DNA from 4 places in the Bacillus cereus group sp. BfR-BA-01383 genome. Region 3 is predicted to be linked to each of the others. Evidence: predicted binding sites of a transcription regulator. Region 3 holds the regulator's gene; each other region holds the start of a gene.

Region 1 (6,039 bases), on a different contig from region 3:
TTTTCGATTTCAGCTTCAGATGCGTCACCTTTCATCTCCACGATTGGGTTATGGATATGGAAGTACAGTACACCAGCCGGTGATGCTGTCCCGCCTTTTTTCATCCACGTCTGTGCATTTGAAGTAACAACATCTAAATACGTTAACATTTGAAGTGCTAAGCCGTAATACACTTCCGTTAAGTCTAACGCTTTTGAACTTGATTTATAATCAATAATACGCAGGAACGTACCACTCTCATCTTCTGCCTTATCAACACGGTCAATACGGCCGACAACTTCCATCTTCACACCATTTGGCAACGTAAATTCCATTGGCGGAAGCGATCCTGTACCGCCCATACCGAACGGCACTTCTAAATCAACTGGTACGAATCCGCTTGACTTCGCATGTTCACGAAGAATGATCGACGTACGGAAAATGATTTGTTGTAGTTTTTGTTTTAAATAGAAATGACGGTTTGAACTTAATAAAATTTGCCTTTGTAATAACGGTGCGATTTCTTCTATTACTAAAACAGAAAGATGCTCACACTCTTTTATTGATAAATCCGCCCAAGTGCGGTTTTCACGTAATAACTTGTCCGCAATTTTCTTTAGTGCAGCATGGAATAACTCACCGATATCTGGCGCATCAAGTTTGAAAATATCACGCTCTCTAAGCGATAAACCGTGCTGCGCAAAATGAGCGTACGCACAACGGTTAAATAGTTCCATACGAGAGACGCTTCCCTTAATTGTATCTCCGTATAAATCTCTACTTACAGCTGTACTTAGTTTCTGCGCACGATTTCGGTAGAATAAACTTGATAGCACGCGGCTACTTTTTTGTTTCCATTCATCTGAAGTCACATAGAAATTATATACGTCCCACCAAAAGTCTAAATTCCCTTCAAATCCGTATCGCTTCCACGTTTGTAATTGCTGCATAACGTAAGATAACGTCACTTCTGGCGTTGCTACGTATGAGATTTGTTCTGAACGTGATAAGTCGTTTACGTCATTCGTAATGAACGAGTCTTTTACATCAGGGAACATTCTTTTTATTTTCTTAATAAAGCTAGACGCAAGTAACGTCTTTCCTTCTTCATCTGCAAGCGGGCATGAAATATATAATTTCTCAGTCGCTCTCGTTACCATTTGATACATAACGAACTGTTCTTCTAATAAAGTTTGTCTCGTCGTTGGCGCTAATTCAATTCCTGCCGCGCCAAGAACTTCTCTTTCCTCATCAGAAAGCATTCCTTCATCCATCGGTGCTGCTGGAATGACGCCTTCATTTACGCCGATAATAAATGTTGCTTTCACGTTTGATAAGCGAGAGTGATCAATATTCGCAACTAATACTTGGTCTAATGACGGCGGAATGTTAGCGAATTGAAGCGCCTCAAGCCCTGTCGACATAACGTCTGTAAACATAGAAAGTGACATTTTCTCTTCACCAAGCATCTCTACAAACGTATCAAGAAGGCTCATTACCTCTTCCCACACTTGCTCATGGTCTGTCGCAAATAAGAAATCTCCACTTTCTTCTGCACGAATACGTAATTCTTCTAGTTTTTTCGGAACGTCAAGCTCCTCTAAAAATAAATATACTGCTTCGCACATTTGCATAACAGTTCCCGCACGCTTCAGTCTTTTTTGCATGCGAATAACAGGCGTTCTTACAACGTCACGTAGTCGATTTATTTTCTCTTCCACTTCACGTTCACTGTCTGTTATCATTCCGTTTGTATCGTCAAGTGAACGATAGCGGCGATACATCCATGGATCCTCAGAAGTCCACCTCTTCCCTTGTACACCGTACGCTAAACAGTAATTCTCAAACTCATCCATCTCTTCGCGCATCGCTTCTTTTCTTACGTCTAGCGGATATAAAAGCTCTGTTTTCACGCAGCGGAACACCGTGTCGTAGCGCCAGTTCCCACTAATAATTTCTAAAGCAGAACGAATGCATTCTACTAATGGATGATGTGACATTGGGCGTTTTTCATCGATGAAATGCGGAATATTATAATCCGTAAATAACGTTCGCATCACATCGTAATAACTTTCTCCGTTACGAAGAAGGACTGCAATATCTCGGTAACGATACTGTTCATCCCCGACAAGTTTACGAATTTCACGAGCAACACCTTCTACTTCAGCTCGTAAATTCGCGGCTGTACTAATCGTTACACTTGCTTCACCGTGAAACTTTTCATTCGGACGCGCTTCATAATGAGCTTCTAAATGAGCTAATGCCGGAGAATGAAAACGCGGCTGTTCCATAAGTGGAATTGTTTTTTCAATTTCTATTTTCTCTTCACGCGCTACTTGTTTTATCTTTTCATACGTTAACGTCGTTTCATAAAATAGATCTAGTTCATTTACTGGCTGTGCTAACGTTTTTTCATCTATCGTTAACGCAATTGTGACTCTCGCTCCGCAAATCATAAGCTGCCTTAAAATTTCAAGCTCTTGCGGGGAGAATGAATGAAATCCATCTATATAAATTTCAGCACCTTTTACATATTCAGACTGCGGAAGCTTTTCCACTAGTAATTGTAAATAGTCTTCTGAATCTAAATATTTGCCGATTAAAGCACGTTCAAAATCATCATATAATAACTGTAAATCATACACTTTATTTGCTAGCAATTTTTGCTCTGCACTACTACTATGTGCATCTAATTGTTGCCACATTTCATATACGTTTGATGGCGTCACATTGTAACGTTTAAACTCTGCAATCATACTACCTAGATGTTCAAAGAAACCATTTTGCTCCGCTGCTTTTTGAAACACTGATAGTCCGTCTTTACGAGACTCTACAATTTTACGAAGTAACATATGTACGCCCGCTTCATCAATATGAAGACGACTCGCTCCGCCAACTTCTTGCAACACCTTCCACGCTAATCGTGAAAAACTAAAAACTTGTGCCCGAATAGAACCTCTTACATCCTCGCTCCCAATTAACGCCTGCTGCGTTTGGAATGTCATCTGTTCTGGCACAAGATATAATATTGTTTTCCCTTTCGGGCGCTGTTTCAACTCTTCTTGCACTTCGCGTAAACAAAGTGTACTTTTTCCACTTCCCGCTCTACCAATCACAAATCGAAGTGACATGTAACCCCACCTTTCACTTACATAACGAACGTTAGTTTGCTACTATAATTGTATTATAGGACACGAAAAAAGACAAACTGAGTTGTTTGTCTTTTCTATACTTCTACTTCATTATATCAACCTTTTGAAAAATTCGTTTGCACCTCTCGAATCGGCCAATATCGTAAATCAACTTTACCGACAACTGTATCAGCTTTTACAAAACCAAAGTGCCTACTATCCCAGCTGCCAAGGCGGTTATCACCTATTACAAAGATATATCCAGGTGGCACCGACTTTTCTTTCGTTAACTCTTCTAGTTTAAAGTCACCTGTTAATTGTCTTCCGTTTATCTCTTTCTTATACGCCTCTAAATAAGGTTCATCTACGAATTGTCCATTTATATAAAGCTTATCATGCTTATATTCAATATGATCCCCAGGTAAACCGATAATCCGTTTTACATAGTCCTCTTTTTTATTCGCATGAAACACAACAACATCGAACCTGTTCAAGTCCCCTACTTGATAACTCACCTTATTTACAACAAGCATATTGCCATCTTGTAATGTAGGCATCATTGATTTCCCCTCTACAACATACGTTGAAAAGAAAAACGTTCGAAAAAATACAGCTAATAGTACACCAATTAAGATTGTTCGTATCCACTCTATGCCTTCTTTTTTCAAAGTTTTCTTCATCCGCTTCTCCCCTTATCCTTTAATAATGAAGCCTGCACTTATAAAGAAGACTATTTTTAATGTAGTTCTAACTTTACTTCGATTTTTTTACCGACATACCATAAAACAAAAATACCAATCGCTACAATTACTGATTTCACCGGATTATGAATAAATGACATTAAATCATGGCCGATATACGTTAAAATAAAAATCATCACAAGCTTGCCAAATGCTAATGCTAATCCAAACTGTTTTACGCTAATACGAGATAAACCAGCTACAACGTTTATAAGCGCAGATGGTGTGAATGGAAAACAAAATATGACAAAAATTGGTGCGAATCCCTTTCTTTCAATCCATCCCATTGCCTTTCGCACTCTCTCATGTTTATTTACAAAAGAAAAGAAACGACTTCGTCCAAAGCTGCGAATGATGAAAAATACGAGTAACGCACCTATTACTGATCCAAGCCACGAATAAATAAATCCATACCAAAAGCCAAATGCAACAGCATTCGCCAACACAAACACAATAAGTGGCAACGCTGGAATGAGCGCCTCTATCATCGGTAAACCAATACCAAGAAGTGGTCCGAACGCCTTATAACTTTCAACAATATGATCCATATTTTCTGGTGAAAAATACTCTTTGATTGACTGAAAATCCATTCTACACTTTACCCCTTTACTCTAATTACTACCTCTACTTTATCATTGCTTAAATAAAAGAGGAAATGGTAGATACGACATATGGAGACGTAATTATTAAATTTCCATATCTTTCATTAGAATCCCTTCATTATTTAGCTATGATAATCTATCAATATTTGACAAGATGTTACATATTAATAACACTCTATCCAATAGATTTCCCTTTATACTCCCGAAAACTAGTGAATTACCAAAAATATTTAAATGAGATAAAAAAGCTGTCCTAAAATGTCGCTTAAAGCAACATTTTAGAGACAGCTTTTCTTATATTACACGTCTCCTTCCTTAACAAAATACACTTTCTCATAAGCTGGTCTTAAGGTTAATTCCTCTTTTTTATCAATCTCTTTAAAACAAGGATTTCCTTGTTTTTTCCTACGATCTTCATACTCTGTTCGTAATTTCGCTGTACGGTTTTGCTGATTTTCAAAACTAGTTTTTGATATTTCTAATTTCACAGCAAAGCCATTTATAAATCTAATAATAAGATTTCCATCTTTTAATTCTTTATTACTTTCAATATAAAAATGAGATAACCACGCGCACTCTTTTCTAGAGTACGAATAGGTAGGGAAAAAATAAAGTTGATCTGTCGGACTAATCGCAATCGGCGCTTTATGTGTAATATGGGTTAACTCTTTCGTTCCTTCTTTTCTACCTAAGAAGCTAGAACCATGTTTGCGGCAACTTCTTTCTATAATATCTAAAGGCTTTTGAAATACGAAGAAAGAATCATCCATTTCAACAACTCGCGTAACAGTTTTCTTTTCACTTAGAATAACAGGAAGTAAGGCCATCGTATTTTTATTTACAACATAATTTTCGACATAGCGTTCCACTTTACTTTCCATATTCCTCTATCTCCTTTATCTTTTTATTTATATTAGCAGCTGCATATATAATTTTAGCACTTACAAAAAGGAAATACTTTACCGATTCCGCTTTTTTACAATCTTTTATCATTTATCAAGTATCCTTAAAATTACAAAAGATTAATATACAAATAATCACATTAAAACCTATGCAAAAAACATTTATATTAGCTACAAATAATTATAATCACTTCCCCTTTTCACAGCATTACATCAATCAACTTTGCTATAATTAAAATACAAATCCAATATATGGAGGTTCCTTATGGAAGAAAAAGAGATTCAACCAACCATTCAAATGAAAGATAGCAGCATTGTGATCGTAAAAGTAAAAAACTCAGCTAGTATTATATTCGGTTTATTTTTCATTTTATTACTATTCGTCAAGCCTTTTCGTAATTCGAAATGTCCAGAATGTAAGAAACGTGAGAAGAAAAAAGCGGAAAAAGAACAATAAAAGGCCTTCCTTTGTGGAATGCCTTTCACTCTTCTTCATCCCCAAAAAAGCCGCATACTTTTTCTTCTTCATATTCATATTTTCTTCCGAGGTTTTCTGTATCTCTTTCGATTTGTAATAAGATTATATATCGTTCCTCATCCAAAACATGAGAATGCGATTTCTTCAAATCGATTAACGTCACTTTATCATATTCATACGTTTTCGCGTACGCTTTTATCTCTTCAA
Region 2 (6,039 bases), on a different contig from region 3:
CTTGCAAGGTATTTTGCATCATCAATAAATTCAAATACTTCACGATTATCCCAAGCATGGTTTCCAAGCGTAACCGCTTGTGCCCCGCACTCCAAAAAGTTTCGATATATTTTTTCTGTAATACCACGTCCACCTGCTGCATTTTCTCCATTAATGATTGTTACTGTAGGTGTATATTTTTTCTTTAATGCCGGTACGTACTGTTGAATCATGTCTCTACCAGGAGATCCTACTACATCTCCAACAAATAATATTCTCATATGTCTTACCCTTTCTATGTACTGCATTTTTTATTACTATAACTTCAAGTGATTTCCTTACAATATATTTATTATAAGTTTGTTTCACTTGTATACTAGGTATAACTAATTTCCTTTATTTTATCCAATTCCAACACAAAAAAATAAAGTGGTATTTCACCACTTTATTTTGCGTATTCCACTGCACGTGTTTCACGAATAACAGTTACTTTAATATGTCCTGGGTAATCCAGTTCATTTTCAATACGTTTTCGAATATCACGAGCTAAACGATGAGCTTCTAAGTCATCAATTGTATCTGGTTTTACCAGAATACGAACTTCACGTCCTGCTTGAATTGCGAAAGATTTTTCTACACCTTCATAAGACTCTGAAATCTCTTCTAGCTTTTCAAGACGACGAATATAGTTCTCAAGTGTTTCACTACGAGCTCCCGGTCTTGCAGCTGATAATGCATCTGCTGCTGCAACTAAAACTGCAATGATAGAAGTTGGTTCTGTGTCACCATGGTGAGATGCAATACTGTTTATAACTACAGGATGCTCTTTATATTTCGTTGCGAGTTCAACACCAATTTCAACGTGACTACCTTCTACCTCATGATCAATCGCTTTTCCGATATCATGTAATAGACCAGCACGTCTTGCTAGTTTTTCATCCTCACCAAGCTCCGCTGCCATAAGGCCAGTTAAATATGCAACTTCCATAGAGTGTTTTAAGACGTTTTGTCCATAACTTGTACGGTATTTTAAACGACCTAAAATCTTAATTAAATCTGGATGTAATCCGTGAACACCCACTTCAAACGTTGTTTGCTCTCCGACTTCACGAATATACTCGTCCACTTCACGTCTTGATTTTTCGACCATCTCTTCAATACGCGCTGGGTGAATACGTCCGTCCTGTACTAGTTTATCAAGAGCGATACGAGCTGTTTCACGACGAATTGGATCGAATCCAGAAAGGATAACCGCTTCTGGTGTATCATCGATAATAAGGTCAATACCTGTTAACGTTTCTAACGTACGAATATTACGACCTTCACGTCCGATAATACGTCCCTTCATTTCGTCATTTGGAAGATTTACAACCGAAACGGTTGTTTCAGCAACATGATCAGCTGCACATCTTTGCATAGCAAGAGATAAAATCTCTTTTGCCTTCTTATCCGCTTCTTCTTTCGCACGAACTTCACTTTCTTTTACCATAACGGCAATTTCATGAGAAACTTCACTTTCTACTTTACCAAGAATAATTGCTTTCGCTTGTTCGCGTGTCAGATTGGAAATGCGCTCTAATTCTGTTTGTTGCTTTTGAACTAACTCTCCCACTTTGCTTTCCAACTCTTCAATCTGCTGTTGTCTCGCTACAAGAGAATCCTCTTTCTTTTCTAACTGTTGCTCGCGCTTATCGAGCGTTTCGTCTTTTCGATCAAGGTTCTCCTCTTTTTGCATTAAACGATTTTCTTGTTTTTGTAATTCGCTTCTACGGTCACGAATTTCTAATTCAGCTTCTGTACGAAGTGTATGAATTTCATCCTTTGCTTCTAAAAGCGCTTCTTTCTTAAGTGCTTCAGCATCACGATTCGCTTCGTCTAGAATACGTTTTGCTTCATTAGCTGCACCATTAATCTTCGCTTCAGCAATAGACTTTCGAACAAAAAAGCCAACAACTGCACCGACTGTTGCAAGCAAAATGGAGATGAGTATCCAAACTGTACTACTCATGATTTCACCTCCCCTTGCTATGAATGAAAAAAGACTGTCGGCATGTACATTGAATTTCAACGTACAGCAAAGACCGTCGTCCCGCTTTTTTAAGGGACTTTCTTCATTTCACAATTAAAATGTCATATTATTATTTCGGCAAGATTTAAGTCTTACTCCGAATATTACTTCTCTTCTTGAGAAGAGTGTATCGTATATAAGAAAAAATATACATTCTCATTGTATCTATCGCAATTTTCATTGTCAAGCGTTGTCTACTTTTACTTTCTTTACCTTCAGCCCTGAATCTTATATGGATTTAAAAAACAGACGGCATATTATCCTGGAAAACCTTAGTAAACCCCAATTTATTCCGTTAAAACATATAAATATTCCCCTATACACATTGCCTTTTGGATAGAATAAATATTTTATCTCTAGCGATATACAACGCTTTCATAATGCATTAAAAAATAAAAGACACGCTCCCGTGTCTTTTATTTTTTAATCTTGAAGAGTTGCATCTTCCGTGTCTTCAACACCAGAATCTTCACCAATTCCGTGATGTTCACGAACAAAGAAGGCAATTTCTTCTCTTAAATCCGTATTCTCTTTTAAGAATTGCTTCGAATTTTCACGACCTTGCCCTAAGCGTTCTTCATTATAAGAGTACCAAGCACCGCTCTTTTGAACGATATCAAGTTCAGAAGCCATATCTAAGATTTCGCCTTCTCTTGAAATACCTTCTCCGTACATAATATCAACTTCAGCAACACGGAATGGTGGTGCTACTTTATTTTTAACTACTTTTACTTTCGTTTTATTACCAACGATGTCGTTACCTTGCTTTAATTGCTCAGCACGACGTACTTCAAGACGAACAGTTGAATAGAATTTCAACGCACGACCACCTGGAGTTGTTTCTGGGTTCCCGAACATAACCCCAACTTTTTCACGAATTTGGTTAATAAAGATTGCGATTGTTTTTGATTTGTTGATTGCACCTGAAAGCTTACGAAGTGCTTGTGACATTAAACGTGCTTGTAAACCAACGTGAGAGTCACCCATGTCCCCTTCGATTTCCGCTTTTGGTACAAGTGCTGCTACAGAGTCAATTACGATAATATCAACCGCGCCACTTCGTACAAGTGCTTCTGCGATTTCTAGTCCTTGTTCCCCTGTATCAGGCTGTGATAATAGTAATTCATCTATGTTAACACCTAATTTTTGTGCATATACAGGATCCATCGCATGCTCCGCATCAATGAACGCCGCTTGTCCACCTTGACGCTGCACTTCTGCAATTGCGTGTAATGAAACTGTTGTTTTACCTGAACTTTCAGGTCCGTAAATTTCGATAATACGGCCGCGTGGGTATCCGCCTACCCCTAGTGCCACATCAAGTGCTAAAGAACCACTTGAAATCGTAGAAACTCTACGCTCCGCTTGTTCTCCTAATTTCATAATTGAACCTTTACCGAATTGCTTCTCTATTTGTTTTAACGCCATATCTAATGCCGCTTGACGATCACTCATTCAAAATTCCTCCTTAACTGAATTGCTAATCTTATTATACCTATTTTCAATTCAATTTGCCAACAAAAATCGAACATTTATTCGTTTTTTTTATTTTCCATCAAATAAAACTGAATTTAGTCATAAAAAAAGCTAGAAGAAACTTATATCTCTTCTAGCTTTTTATATAAATGATAAAATCCATATTTTGCCGATCGTTCCCTTATTTGTTGACGACTCCCACTTAAATTAAGAGGAAAGACTACAGTTCGTTCATCCTTAATCGCCAAGCCAACAAATACTGTTCCCGGCTCTTTATGTTCTGAAGCGTCTGGTCCTGCTACCCCAGTGAAACTAACTCCGATATCTGCTTTTAATAATCCTTTAACATTTTCCGCAAGATAACGAGCACATTCTTTACTAACCGCACCATCACTATGCAACACTTCTTCAGGCACATGTAAAATATGCTGTTTCACATCATTATGATAACAAATAACACCGCCTTTAAATACTGAAGACACACCAGCATGTTCTGTTACTTGATTTCCGAAGAGACCACCTGTTAAACTTTCTGCACACGCTAAAGTTAATCCTTTTTTCTTCAATAACTCTATCACCTTATGATGCAGAAATTCTTGGTCATATCCGTAGAAAAATTCTCCTACTCTTTCTAAAATCAAATCTTCCACATGCTGAATTAGCTTCTCCGCCTCATCAACATTTTGATGTTTCGCAGTTAAGCGCAATGTCACTTCTCCATCATTTGCGAGTGGGGCGATTGTCGGGTTTGTTTGCCCATCAATTAAATCTTGAACTTTCACCTCTAATTGGGACTCCCCGATACCAAAAAAGCGAAGCACTCGAGAATAAATGTTTTCTCCCGTTGTAAAGTTACGTAAAAACGGTTCTACATAACTTGCATACATCGGCTTCATCTCTTTCGGTGGTCCTGGTAATAAAATATAAACTTTTCCATTCTTATTTAAACCCATGCCAGGTGCCATACCGTGATCATTCGCAAATACTGTCGATCCATTTAAAACGAGCGCCTGCTTTTTATTATTCTCCGTAAATTCACGGCCTGTACGCTTAAAATAATCGCTTATCGATGTTAATGCCTTTTCATCATACACAAGCTCTTCACCTAAGCTAGACGCTATCGTTTCTTTCGTTAAATCATCTTTTGTCGGTCCTAATCCACCTGTGAAAATAAGCATATCAGCGCGTTCTTCAGCAACTTCAATTGCCTTCTGTAATCTCTTGTTATTATCACCAACGACAGTATGATAATACACATTAATTCCGATTGAAGCTAACTTTTCAGATAAAAACTGGGCATTTGTATTTGCAATTTGTCCAAGTAATAATTCCGTTCCAACCGCAATAATTTCAGCATTCATCCCAATTCCCCCATAAACTTCTATTTTGAGTTTACAAAAGCAGCTCTATTTTTCCAGAAATAATCCCATCCTGAAATAACAGTAAAGAATAGTGCAATCCATATAAAAATATCAGCAACCGGAATATGGATTAAATTTAAAGGTACATCGTGTAATAAATATGCTGCAATCGCGATAATTTGTGTCCAAGTCTTAATTTTCCCTAGCTGATTTGCTGCAACTACTTCTCCTGTTCCAGCAAGTACAAGACGTAAACCTGTTACTGCAAACTCACGGCTTATAATTACAATGACGATCCAAGCAGGTACGTATTGCATCTCTACTAATGTGATAAGTGCTGCCGAAACAAGTAATTTATCTGCTAACGGGTCAAGGAATTTCCCTAAGTTTGTTACAAGATTATACTTTCTTGCGTAATGTCCATCAATCCAATCTGTAGCTGAAGCAACAATAAAGATCAGCGCTCCTACTAAATGTTGAATTGGCAAATCAACATCACCAATTCTATATGAGCCCCAATTAAAGGGCGCTAACATAATTACCATAAAAATTGGGATTAAGAAGATTCTAGATATTGTAATTTTATTTGGTAAATTCACAGCTATTCCTCCATCATATCAAAAACATTTGTTCATTGAAAAAAGTCATCGAAGCGATGACTGTTATTGTGCAGGTTGATTTATCCCTAGATTTTTAATCAAGAATTTTTGATGATAATTCTCTTCTGGATTCAACGGGAATGAAACGACTTGGCCATTCAATTTAAATTCAACATTCGGTGCACTTCCTATATTAAGGTTTACCTCTTTCGCTGTTGATAAATCATATTTTTGGGTCTGGCCTTCCTCTATTGTACCACTAAAGATATCATTTCCTGCCTCATTTTTAATACCTACGTAACTTGCGCCTTTTGTTGTAATTTCTAGCTCTAACGTTTTATTATTATGAATTTCCAAAGTGGATTCCTTTCCAGTTGTCCCAACTACTTTTATCTCTTGCTGTCCAGTTGGTTGCGCTGGTTGTTCCTCTTTCTTTGGTTCTTCTTTTTTAGGTTCTTCTTTCTTTGGTTCCTCTTTTTTAGGCTCTTCCGCTTTCGCTTCTTCTTTTTTCGTATCTAGTGGAGAATTTTCCGCTTTTTTAACTTCAATTTTCTCA
Region 3 (6,039 bases):
GCTAACGTTTCAATTTCTTGTACAAGTTTGTTTCATAATGCATCTCCAGGTTTTCCAAAACATGTAACAATGCGGGATATCGTTTCTAATTACATTTATCCAAATACATTAAAAGTTATTCGAGTGACTGGAGCAGATATAAAAGATGCTCTCGAACTCTCTGCTACCTATTTCATATTAAATGAAGATGGAAATATAATCGTTAACCCTGCATATATAGAACCAAAGCCTGCACACTATAATTATGATATGTGGGAAGGGATTTCGTACGTATTGAACATTTCAAAACCAATTGGTGAAAGAGTAGAATCTTTACAGTATAAAGGTACTTCTCTTCATATGGAGGAAGAATATGACGTTGTTATGAATAATTATCGCGCAAGCGGCGGAGGGAATTTCTTTATGTTTCAAAATAAGCCGGTAGTAAGAGACATACCAACAGATATGTCTGAACTTATCGCTAACTATGTATTGAAGCACAAAAAGATAGAAGCAACAGTCAATAACAACTGGAAAGTTATTAAATAACGAATTTAATAAATAAAAAAGATGGGCTTCGCCCATCTTTTAATTTAATTTTGCATTATCTTGCTTTTTTAAAGCTTTTAATTTCGTCGGTGTAACATCTGTACCTTCTTCGTTAACGACTTTAATTCCTTTAAGTTCGTTTAACATATTTTGACGAAATCCTTTTAAATATTGTTCACGTAGCGATTGACGCTCACGTTGTTCTTCTTCAGTTAAACCTTCAGCTTTTGCTTTTTTCGCTAAGAAGTTAATGCGTTCAACGAGTTCGTGATTAATCATCTCGAATCCCCCTTCTAATCAAAACTGATTATTATCATACAATAGTTACTCTTCTTTATCAAGCAATTGCTTTGTATACTCTACATATCTACGGTGTACAGTCGCCTTTGAAACATTATGACCAAATCCACGAAGCGTTGCCGCAATTTCTTCGAAAGTAAGTTCACTTTTGCGTAAGCGCACAATTTCCTCAATTGGCACCTCTTTTTTCTCTCGGCCTACGCTTAAATGACGGTTCTTTAAATTATTTTCTGGACGATAGCCCTTTTCTACTGCGCGTTGCATGCCACGTTTAATTTTCAAGTTATGAATCTTTCTTTGATACTCTTCCACAATCCCAATTATATCTAACACCATCGAATCAGAATCTGAAAGCTGTAATTCACCATTATGAGTATGTGTATACACATTTATTCCCTCTTTATGTAAACAGTGCATTAATGCAATCTTCGCATTCCCCCTACCAAGGCGCGTTTCATCTTGTATAAGTAGCACATCAATTTGTTCGTCTCGAATCGTATCCAACACTTCTAATATACCGTCACGTTCAATTGTATATCCACTAGCTTGCTCTTCAATCACCTTTATAACATTCATTTGATAGCGCTCAGCTAAATGCAATAATTCATCTTTTTGACGTAATAATGATGTTTCCTGCGCTTCTTTTGTTGTACTCACACGTGCATAAATAATTGCATTCATTTTGAACCCCTCTTTCTCACTATATTTTACCTCTAGTGTAACATAAATCCGCCTTTTGTTCGAACTTATGTTTGTAGAATGTTTTTTCACATGTTATACTTATTAATAAGAAAAATGAAAGAAAACGAGGTGTTAGAAAACATGGAAAAGTTAACGAAACGCCAGCAAGACATTCTCGACTTTATTAAGCTAAAAGTACAAGAAAAAGGATATCCACCTTCCGTACGTGAAATCGGTCAAGCAGTCGGCCTCGCTTCTAGTTCTACAGTGCACGGACATTTATCACGACTAGAAGAAAAAGGATATATTCGACGTGATCCAACGAAACCACGAGCGATTGAAATTTTAGGTGTAGACCGAATCGATACAGAAACACAATCTGTTATTCAAGTTCCAATCATCGGAAAAGTTACTGCTGGATTACCGATTACAGCGGTCGAAAGCGTAGAGGAGCACTTCCCACTTCCAGCTAGTATCGTTTCTGGATCAGATCAAGTGTTTATGTTACGTATTTCTGGAGATAGTATGATTGAGGCTGGTATCTTTGATGGTGATTTAGTCGTAGTTCGTCAACAACAGTCTGCATACAACGGTGAAATTGTAGTTGCTTTAACAGAAGATAACGAAGCAACTGTTAAACGCTTCTATAAAGAAAAAGACCATTTCCGCCTACAACCGGAAAACTCTTCATTAGAACCTATCATTCTAAAGCAAGTGTCAGTTATCGGAAAAGTAATTGGCGTATATCGTGATTTACATTAAAAATAATAAAAGAAGATAATTATCTCATTTATATAAGGTAATTATCTTCTTTTTTGTATTTTGATAGATTTCCTTGTATTCTATTTCTTATTAACGAGTTTCAATCGTCACATCTCCAGCAGCTGTTTTACCGCTAATCTTTTTACTCCCATTACCAGTTGTTATATTTTTATTTTCTTCATTAAAAATCGTTACATCTCCGGCAGCGCTTTGCCCACTAATAACTGCATCTTGCGGTTTTTCCAATAAAGTAATATCTATATCTCCAGCGGTTGAACTTGCCTCTACATCATACTTAGGATCATGATCCATAATATATACATCCCCGCTAGCCGTTTTCGCTGTTACTTTCCCTATTACCTTTTTAAAGTTCACCTCACCAGCTTTTGTAGTTCCCTCCACACTCTTAGCCGTTACATGTTTCAAATCTACTTCTCCAGCAAGTGTCTCAACACTTACACGGTCACTTTTCACATCACTTATTTCGATTTGTCCAGCGGATGAATTTACTTTTATCTCTTCATAAAAACGTTCAGGTACTAATATAGTCAATGTAGGTGTTTGAAATCCGAAATTGTAAAAGGAAAAATCAAACGAAACACCCTTTTCTCTTCCCCCTATAATTTTTAATCTGTCACCATCTTCAGCAATACGAATCTCCTGTTTCCGTATATCTCCTGTTTGCTTTACATAAAAAGAGGAATCCGGGGATTTTTGGATAATAACATCTCCAGCATTCAAATCGACTTCTACGTTTTTTAATGCTTCATTTTTAATAACCTCTTCCTTGTTTCCTTCCTCTACATTTGCTACTGCTTTTTTATATGTTTGTGAAATCCCTATTACTCCAACAATGATACAAGCGATAGCTACTAACAATATTTTTTTCATCATCTACTCCCCTTTTATCATTTTGAAGTTCCATATTACATAACGTACGCATAACCTTTTAAACCACTTCGTACTATAATAAGCTATAATACATAACAACAAACCCACTCCAACAAACGTCATACTAACGAAAAGATCTAACCATATAAAAGTGCCCATAAATACTTTTACAATAACGAAAAACGGTGTCACTACACTAGCAATACCACCGACCCAAAAGGAAAATATAAAAGCGATAATTGCAACTAACGGGCCTAACACAATAATAAAATTAAACAAACTAAGTCCAATCGCTGCCATAACAGCTCTTGTCACATTTGAAGTCGATGGATCTTTTTTCATCTCATCAAATCGATACATCGCAAGTAAGTCTTTCGCAATTGCTTTCGGAGAACCTAGCCCTTTTATTATTTCCGATTCAGTTTTTCCCTCTTCTACCCCGAATTGAAAATGCTCTTCATAATCAAATAAAATATCTGTCCTCTCTTCTTCCGATAACTTTCTAAGCTGATTCGATAATTCCTTAAGGAACTGTTCTTTATTCATCCCAATTCACCCCTTCAATAATTTCTTGTACCCCTTTCGCAAAATCACGCCATTCTGTTACTAACAAATGCAGTTGCGTCTCCCCTTGCTCAGTTAGTCGATAATATTTACGAGGTGGCCCCTCCGTAGATTCTTTTAAATACGTTTGAAAATATCCTTCTTTCGTTAAACGACGTAACAAAGGATATACTGATCCTTCCGATATTAAAAATTTATTTGAGATTTGCTGAACAAGTTCATAACCGTAACAATCCTTACGTTTTACAAGTGCCAATACACACAGTTCTAACACACCTTTTTTAAACTGAACGTTCAAGGACAATCCCCCTTTCTCATTTCAGTACTGTTCAATACACGGTACCTAATTTATCCATAATATACCACTCGGTACTGTTTATTGCAAGGTAGTATATTTTCACACTTCAATTTATCACTAAGCCCACCTCCAACATCAAACATTAAGTAAAACATACAATACAATTGTTTTTCTATATACTCATAGCTAGCACAAATTTTAAATACTTATTCAACCACCTCTTCCCGAACCGAAAAATACTTTAAAGTTTACTACGTTAAATTGAAGAAATACAATAACGCTTTAAATAATCTCCGTGATTTTTTCCGGGCATTTCGCGGGCACCTATTTTTCCCACAAATAAAAAAGCCTCGATACCGTAGTATCAAGGCTTTATCATCTCTTAGTATAGAGACATATACTGATCGCGTTCCCATTGGTGAACTTGAGTTCTAAAGATGTCCCACTCAATCTCTTTCGCTTCGATGAAGTGCTCAAGTAAATGATCTCCTAGTGCACTACATACTACTTCATTAGATTGTAATGTAACTAACGCTTGCGCTAATGTTGCTGGTAGGTCAACGATACCTGCCTCTTCGCGCTCTTCTTTTGTCATTACATAAATGTTACGGTCTACTGCAGCTGGTGGAGTTAATTTGTTTTTAATTCCGTCAAGACCTGCTGCTAATAATGTAGCCATTACTAAATATGGGTTTGCAGCTGGATCAACACTACGTACTTCTACGCGTGTACTAATACCACGAGATGCAGGGATACGTACTAATGGGCTACGGTTTTGTGCAGACCAGGCTACGTAACAAGGTGCTTCATATCCAGGTACTAAACGTTTGTACGAGTTTACAGTTGGGTTTGCTACCGCTGTAAATGCTGGTGCATGTTTTAAAATACCTGCGATGAAGTGACGAGCATCATCACTTAATTGTAAGTCACCGTTTTGATCGAAGAATACGTTCTCACCATTTTTAAATAATGATAAGTTACAGTGCATACCTGAACCGTTCACACCGTATAATGGTTTTGGCATAAATGTTGCGTGTAAACCATGTTTACGAGCAATTGTTTTTACAACAAGTTTGAATGTTTGAATGTCATCACATGAGCGAATTGCATTTGCATATTTAAAGTCAATTTCGTGTTGACCTGGAGCAACCTCATGGTGAGAAGCTTCAATTTCAAAGCCCATTTCTTCAAGTTCAAGAACGATATCACGACGACAGTTTTCCCCTAGATCCATCGGCGCAAGGTCGAAGTATCCACCGTTATCGTTTAATTCTAATGTTGGATTTCCTTTTTCATCAACTTTGAATAGGAAGAATTCTGGCTCTGGTCCAAGATTGAAATCTGTGAATCCTAAAGATTCCATTTCTTTTAATACACGTTTTAAATTGTTACGTGGATCTCCTTCAAATGGAGCACCATCTGCAGTGTAAATATCACAGATCAAACGAGCTACTTTACCTTTTTCAGCTGTCCAAGGGAAAATTACCCAAGTATCTAAATCAGGATATAAATACATATCAGATTCTTCAATACGTACGAAACCTTCAATAGAAGATCCATCAAACATCATTTTGTTATCCAGAGCTTTTGTTAATTGGCTCACTGGAATTTCTACGTTTTTAATTACTCCTAAAAGGTCTGTAAATTGTAAACGGATATACTTTACATTCTCTTCTTTCGCCAAACGGAAAATATCTTCTCTTGTGTACCTAGCCATTATAAATTCCTCCTTAGTCCCTCTAAACACCTTCAGAATCAGTTATCTTTAGTGAAAAAACCTTGAAATGTCACCTTGTCGCAATGAAGTTCGATTAAATCTACCTGTATGTTGTAGTTCATCTCGAAGTATTTTGCGAAGCTCAGTTTTTGAAATTTCTTTCGTTTCTTCTTTTACTTTCACTGCTTCTGTTTGATTTTCTTTCATTAGTAACACTTGCTTAATACCAGCCATATTCAAGCCTTGATCTAATAAATCTTTAATCTCTAACAACTTATCTACATCGTTAAATGAAAAT
Region 4 (6,039 bases), on a different contig from region 3:
AGTAGAAAGAACATGCATGTTCCAATACGATTATTGGGGTGGTACAAAGTGGAACAAACACTTGTTATACAAAAGAAGAAGGGCTTTGGATTTTCGCAAGGTATTGGAATTACGTTATTAATCGCCATTGTCGCGAAATATTTAGCAGAGCTTCCATTTTTAAATATTATGGGACAATTAGTAATTGCTATTCTAATTGGGATGGTTTGGCGAGCATCTATCGGGATTCCGCAAGAAGCGATAGTAGGAACGAACTTTGCAAGTAAGAAGTTGCTTCGCTTTGGGATTATCTTACTTGGAATGCGGTTAAATCTTGTAGATATTGCGAAGGCGGGACCGAAAGTGTTGGTCATCGCAGCGGTTGTGATTACATTTACAATTTTCGTTGTATATGGACTAACGAAAGTATTTAAAGTAGAAAAGAAACTTGGGATTTTAACAGCGTGCGGAACAGCGATTTGCGGCGCGGCCGCGGTCGTGGCAATTGCACCGCAAGTAAAAGCGAAGGATGATGAAACGGCAGTCGGGGCAGCGATTATTGCAATTTTAGGTACGATATTTACACTTATTTATACGCTATTATACCCAGTGCTGGGCTTATCTCCATATGGATACGGCGTGTTCTCAGGCGCGACGCTGCACGAAATCGCGCATGTTATCGCCGCTGCAGCACCAGGCGGTAGCACGGCTGTAGATATCGCAGTTATCGTAAAATTAACACGTGTTGCGATGCTCGTGCCAGTAGCGATTTTAATTGGATTATGGTTTGGTAAGAGCGAGGGAAGCGAAGAAAAAGGTTCTTGGCGTGATCTCCCAATTCCATGGTTCATCTTCGGATTTTTAGCGATGAGCGCGGTGCATTCACTTGGTGTGATTCCAGAAGTTGTTGCTGGATATATTGTAGTCATTGCTTATATGCTGATCGCAATGGCGATGGCAGGGCTTGGTTTAAATGTAGAGTTTAAAACGTTCCGTAAATTAGGAAGTAAGGCATTTGTGGCAGGGTTAATTGGCTCGGTTTGTTTATCGGTTCTCGGATACGTTCTTGTATGGGGATTAGGATTTATGTAGTAGGGAAGGACTATGGCAAAATTGTAAACTTTTTGTTGAGATAGCGATAGTAAATGAAAGTATATCGACGCAAATGGAAATATATCGAACACAACTTGAATTATATCGACGTTTCGACAAGGAATATCGACTTAACGACAAAAGATGACAAAACTTATTGAGAAATGCAAAGGGCCGTCCCAGAATATTTTTGGGACGGTCTTTTTTTACCTTTTTTTGTAAAGATATCTTTACTTGGATTTGGAAAATAATTATAATTTAAGTAAAGATATCTTTACTTTTAAAGGTGGATCCTATGGGTGTAAAAAATAAAATTAAAGAATTAAGAAAACAAAATCATATAACACAAGTTGAAATGGCAAAGGCGATGCAGGTGACGCGTCAGACAATCGTGGCGATTGAAAACCATCATTACAACCCAAGCTTAGAGTTATCCCTAAAAATCGCCAAATATTTTGGAATGAGGGTAGAGGAAATATTTACGCTGGAGTAAGGGGAGAGAAAATGAACGATGAGTTTGAGAGATTTCAGTCGGATAAAGCGTTTAAATATGTAGGGTTATTTTTCGTGATAAGTTTAGCGATATGGAGTTTATATAATTTAATTGTTTATGGAAATGCTGGTATACCGTTTGTTTTATTTGTACTAGGGCAGTTTGTTTATTTCGTCGTGAACTATTGGCCGAAGTGGAAATATAGAAATAAAAAAAGAGGCTGATCATGTATGGGTAAGCAAGAGATTATGAAATTCGTAGGGAGTTTGCTTTTAGCGGGGATTCTTTTAAATACGAGCTTAGTCATTTTAAATATTTCGTGGGGAGCGATATTGATTTCAAATGTAGTCCTTATTAGTTTATACGCTGTGTCTGAGTATAGGGAGAAAACGCGATTAAAAGAAGAAGGTGTACCTGCATTAGATGAGAGGGTCATGAAAAACATGCAGCAATATTTTATGGTTTGTATGGTAGCTTTCTTTTTACCTCGTACCTTTTCGTGAATAAGTATTTAGATAGACAGCTCGTGGATGTAAATGAATCATTATATATAGTTATTTTTGGACTGTTAATTAGTATGGCATTGACGAGTGTATTAGCAACAAGGGAAAACAAATAAATATATAAAGGGGAAACGGGATGGGATTAGCGGTATTATGCGTTGCGACGGCTATATTTGCAATTTTGTGGGGGATGCAAAACTTCTCTCGTAATCCAGTGCCAAGTGTATGTATTATGATTGGTGCTGTAGGTTTATCATACTATTTATTAGTTTTAGCGCATTATCATAAAATAGCAACAAGTGTTGTTGTTGTGGCAATTATTTTATCTTGTGGACGTGCTATACAAAAGAGTTTTCTTCCATAAAAGCTGTTTATACAAAAGGTATAAATAGCTTTTTGTATTTTTTTACAAACTACTTGAAAGTTACGTTACGTCACCTTTTATAATGAAGGAGAAGAGGTGATGGAGTTGATTTCAATTCAAGAACTAACGAGGGAAACAGGGGTTACAGTAAGGACGTTACGTTATTATGATCAAATCGATTTATTAAAGCCGGGTGGGAAAACGGATGGGGGACATCGGTTATATAGCGAGAGAGATGTTATTCGTTTGCAGCAAATTTTATTTTTAAAAGAAATGGGTTTTTCATTAAAAGAGATTATGAATATGTTAATAACGGGTGAGCTCAATTTAAAAGTATCGCTTGAAAAGCAACTTAAGTTTGTACAAGAAGAACAGAAAAAATTTAATCGAATGGAACGTATTTTACAAGCGGTTGTTTATTCAGTAGATGTGGAAGGAGAACTAGATTGGAAAGTTATGTTTGAACTTATTCAGCTTTCGAAACAGTCTCCTCGAATACGTGAGATGTTCCAAAATGAAGTTTTTTCTAAGGAAGAACAAAAGTTGCTTCATAATTTGCCGAACATGAGTGAAGAAGATCCGAATGTTTTAGAGTGGGTAAATTTATTAAAGCAACTACGTAACTTTATGAAAGACGGTAAAGAAGCATCATGTGATGAGGTACAAGGTGCAACAAAGAAATTAATGCAGAAGTGTTTAGAGATGGCAAATGGTGATGAAGCATTTTTAGATAAATTGTGGGAAGTAAGAAAGTCAAAAGAGGATTCACAGAAAATGAGTATGTATCCAATTGAGGAAGAACTTCTAGTATATATGGATGAGGCTTTTCGTATATATGATGAAAGGGAGAGGGATAAATGAGTATACTCGCAGAATATCGATGGTATTTTTTAATTGGTGCAGAGATTGTATTTTGGTTATCAGCTATCGGTTTCTTTTTACTCCGTTACGGATTCCGTTTGAAAAAGGCGAGTGTTATTATGGGGATTGTGCTACTCATAAATGAAGTGTTTATTTTAACTTTAGGGGTAGTAGACTATTATCAAACAGGAAAGTTCTCTAACTTTCAGATCATTACTGTCATTATTTTATTATATGCGGTCTTCTACGGGAAAAAGGATTTGAAGAAGCTTGATATATTTGTACAAAAATTAGTTGCGAAATGGCGGAATGAAACAGCGCCTATTATTGAAGAACAGGTAGAATTAACGGGTATGGCCTATGCGAAACAGGAAATGAAAAATTTGGTATTACATCTTAGTTTGTTTGTTGTTGTTCATATTTTCTTTTTCTTCGCGTATGGGTTTATTCCAGTCGAACAGTGGGGTATTTGGTTAGAGTCAGGAATTGTTTTAAATAAAGCTGCGAGCCGTGTGAGTCAAGTGTGGGCGATTATATTTTTAGTGGATACAGTTATTTCATTTTCATATGTTGTTTTTCCGAAAAAAGGGAAAGTAGCTTTTTGTAAATTTAGTATAGGTTTCTTTTTTAGGGTATACAAATAGTTTGTGTGGGAGAGGATGACAGTAGGAAAAAGAGATAGTTGTAAAAGGATTGTCAAAGAGGCATGTGAAGTAGATATTGCTTATAGGTTAGTAGAGTACATGAATGAGGAAAGGTGTAATGGATATGAGTTGTTACATGTCCCTTTAAAATAAAATTTGTAAAGGAAGGAAGTATTTATTCCTTCCTTTTTCTATGTATATATTGTCGAAAGTTTTACCGAATATCTGTTCGTTTTTTTAGGTTTTTTATGGGCGTTCGTGGTAAAATAATAATACAGATTTTTATGAGGAGGTCGGATTTTACTTGGAACATCAATTTGAAATTGTCTCAGCGTATTCCCCGCAAGGTGATCAGCCGGTAGCTATAGAGAAGCTTGTAGAGGGAATTAATAGTGGAAAGAAAAAGCAAGTGTTGCTTGGAGCGACAGGAACGGGTAAGACATTTACGATTTCAAATGTCATTAAAGAAGTGCAGAAGCCAACACTTGTGATGGCTCATAATAAAACATTAGCAGGACAGTTATATAGTGAGTTGAAAGATTTCTTTCCTAACAATTCTGTTGAGTATTTTGTTAGTTATTACGATTATTATCAACCAGAAGCGTATGTACCGCAAACAGATACGTTTATTGAAAAAGATGCGCAGATTAATGATGAAATTGATAAATTACGCCACTCGGCAACGTCTGCTTTATTTGAACGCGATGATGTTATTATCGTTGCGAGTGTTTCTTGCATATACGGTCTAGGTTCTCCTGAAGAGTACCGCGAGTTAGTTGTTTCACTTCGAGTTGGTATGGAAAAGGACCGCAATCAATTGCTTCGTGAACTTGTTGATGTACAGTATGGACGTAATGATATTGATTTCAAGCGTGGTACATTCCGTGTGCGCGGAGATGTAGTTGAAATCTTCCCAGCATCACTTGACGAGCATTGTATTCGAATTGAATTTTTCGGTGATGAAATCGATCGTATTCGTGAAGTAAATGCGTTAACAGGTGAAGTATTAGCAGAACGTGATCATGTAGCAATCTTCCCAGCATCTCACTTCGTTACACGTGAAGAAAAAATGAAGGTCGCTATTGAAAATATCGAAAAGGAATTAGAAGAGCGTTTAAAGGAATTAAATGATAATGGTAAGTTGTTAGAAGCGCAGCGTATAGAGCAACGTACACGTTATGATTTAGAAATGATGCGCGAGATGGGCTTTTGTTCAGGGATTGAAAACTATTCCCGTCATTTAACACTTCGTCCAGCAGGTGCAACGCCGTATACGTTATTAGACTATTTTCCGAAGGATTTCTTAATTGTTATGGATGAGTCACACGTATCAGTGCCGCAAGTAAGAGCGATGTATAACGGGGACCAAGCACGTAAACAAGTGCTTGTAGATCATGGATTCCGTCTGCCATCAGCTTTAGATAATAGACCACTCATGTTTGATGAGTTTGAAGAGAAAACGAATCAAGTTATTTACGTTTCGGCAACGCCAGGACCTTATGAGTTAGAGCAGTCACCGGAAGTAATAGAACAAATTATTCGTCCAACAGGGCTTTTAGATCCACCAATTGATATACGACCAATTGAAGGGCAAATTGACGATTTATTAGGAGAAATTCAAGATCGTATTGCAAAAAATGAACGTGTATTAATTACGACTTTAACGAAAAAAATGTCAGAGGATTTAACAGATTACTTAAAAGATGTAGGAATTAAAGTAAACTATCTTCACTCTGAAATTAAAACGTTAGAACGTATTGAAATTATCCGTGATCTTCGCCTTGGTAAGTTTGATGTACTTGTCGGTATTAACTTACTACGAGAAGGATTAGATATTCCAGAAGTGTCGCTCGTTGCGATTTTAGATGCAGATAAGGAAGGGTTCTTGCGTTCAGAGCGTTCATTAATTCAAACAATTGGCCGTGCCGCACGTAATGAAAATGGCCGCGTTATTATGTACGCAGATCGCATAACGAGATCGATGGGAATAGCAATTGAAGAAACACAACGTCGTCGTAATATACAAGAAGCTTACAATGAAGAGCATGGTATTACACCGAAGACGATTCAAAAAGGAGTACGCGATGTAATTCGTGCGACAAC

What was found. Region 3 encodes LexA, which represses DNA repair genes until DNA is damaged. Its sites were predicted from a motif close to CGAACATATGTTCG; they were not measured.
Region 1: the regulator LexA is predicted to act here: its motif matches at 3,136-3,149, upstream of addB (helicase-exonuclease AddAB subunit AddB).
Region 2: the regulator LexA is predicted to act here: its motif matches at 3,573-3,586, upstream of recA (recombinase RecA).
Region 4: the regulator LexA is predicted to act here: its motif matches at 4,155-4,168, upstream of uvrB (excinuclease ABC subunit B).

What each region holds. Positions count from the first base shown of each region.
Region 1 covers NZ_JAKUFP010000003.1:85,370-91,408, reverse strand. The annotation lists gene addB (helicase-exonuclease AddAB subunit AddB) at 1-3,110, opposite strand, end outside; gene lepB (signal peptidase I) at 3,227-3,790, opposite strand; gene MR065_RS04330 (TVP38/TMEM64 family protein) at 3,847-4,440, opposite strand; gene MR065_RS04325 (competence protein ComK) at 4,752-5,333, opposite strand; gene MR065_RS04320 (hypothetical protein) at 5,620-5,811, shown strand; gene MR065_RS04315 (hypothetical protein) at 5,837-6,039, opposite strand, start outside.
Region 2 covers NZ_JAKUFP010000009.1:13,408-19,446, forward strand. The annotation lists gene MR065_RS11180 (TIGR00282 family metallophosphoesterase) at 1-260, opposite strand, end outside; gene rny (ribonuclease Y) at 425-1,987, opposite strand; gene recA (recombinase RecA) at 2,471-3,502, opposite strand; gene cinA (competence/damage-inducible protein CinA) at 3,646-4,884, opposite strand; gene pgsA (CDP-diacylglycerol--glycerol-3-phosphate 3-phosphatidyltransferase) at 4,905-5,483, opposite strand; gene MR065_RS11205 (helix-turn-helix domain-containing protein) at 5,547-6,039, opposite strand, start outside.
Region 3 covers NZ_JAKUFP010000002.1:314,479-320,517, forward strand. The annotation lists gene MR065_RS03805 (bifunctional metallophosphatase/5'-nucleotidase) at 1-528, shown strand, start outside; gene MR065_RS03810 (DUF896 domain-containing protein) at 568-807, opposite strand; gene MR065_RS03815 (YneB family resolvase-like protein) at 853-1,509, opposite strand; gene lexA (transcriptional repressor LexA) at 1,651-2,271, shown strand; gene MR065_RS03825 (DUF4097 family beta strand repeat-containing protein) at 2,362-3,165, opposite strand; gene MR065_RS03830 (DUF1700 domain-containing protein) at 3,166-3,708, opposite strand; gene MR065_RS03835 (PadR family transcriptional regulator) at 3,701-4,024, opposite strand; gene glnA (type I glutamate--ammonia ligase) at 4,407-5,741, opposite strand; gene glnR (transcriptional repressor GlnR) at 5,790-6,039, opposite strand, start outside.
Region 4 covers NZ_JAKUFP010000010.1:40,633-46,671, forward strand. The annotation lists gene MR065_RS12110 (YeiH family protein) at 49-1,071, shown strand; gene MR065_RS12115 (helix-turn-helix transcriptional regulator) at 1,367-1,564, shown strand; gene MR065_RS12120 (hypothetical protein) at 1,576-1,788, shown strand; partial or broken gene MR065_RS12125 (ATPase) at 1,795-2,183, shown strand; gene MR065_RS12130 (hypothetical protein) at 2,204-2,431, shown strand; gene MR065_RS12135 (MerR family transcriptional regulator) at 2,531-3,292, shown strand; gene MR065_RS12140 (hypothetical protein) at 3,289-3,936, shown strand; gene uvrB (excinuclease ABC subunit B) at 4,241-6,039, shown strand, end outside.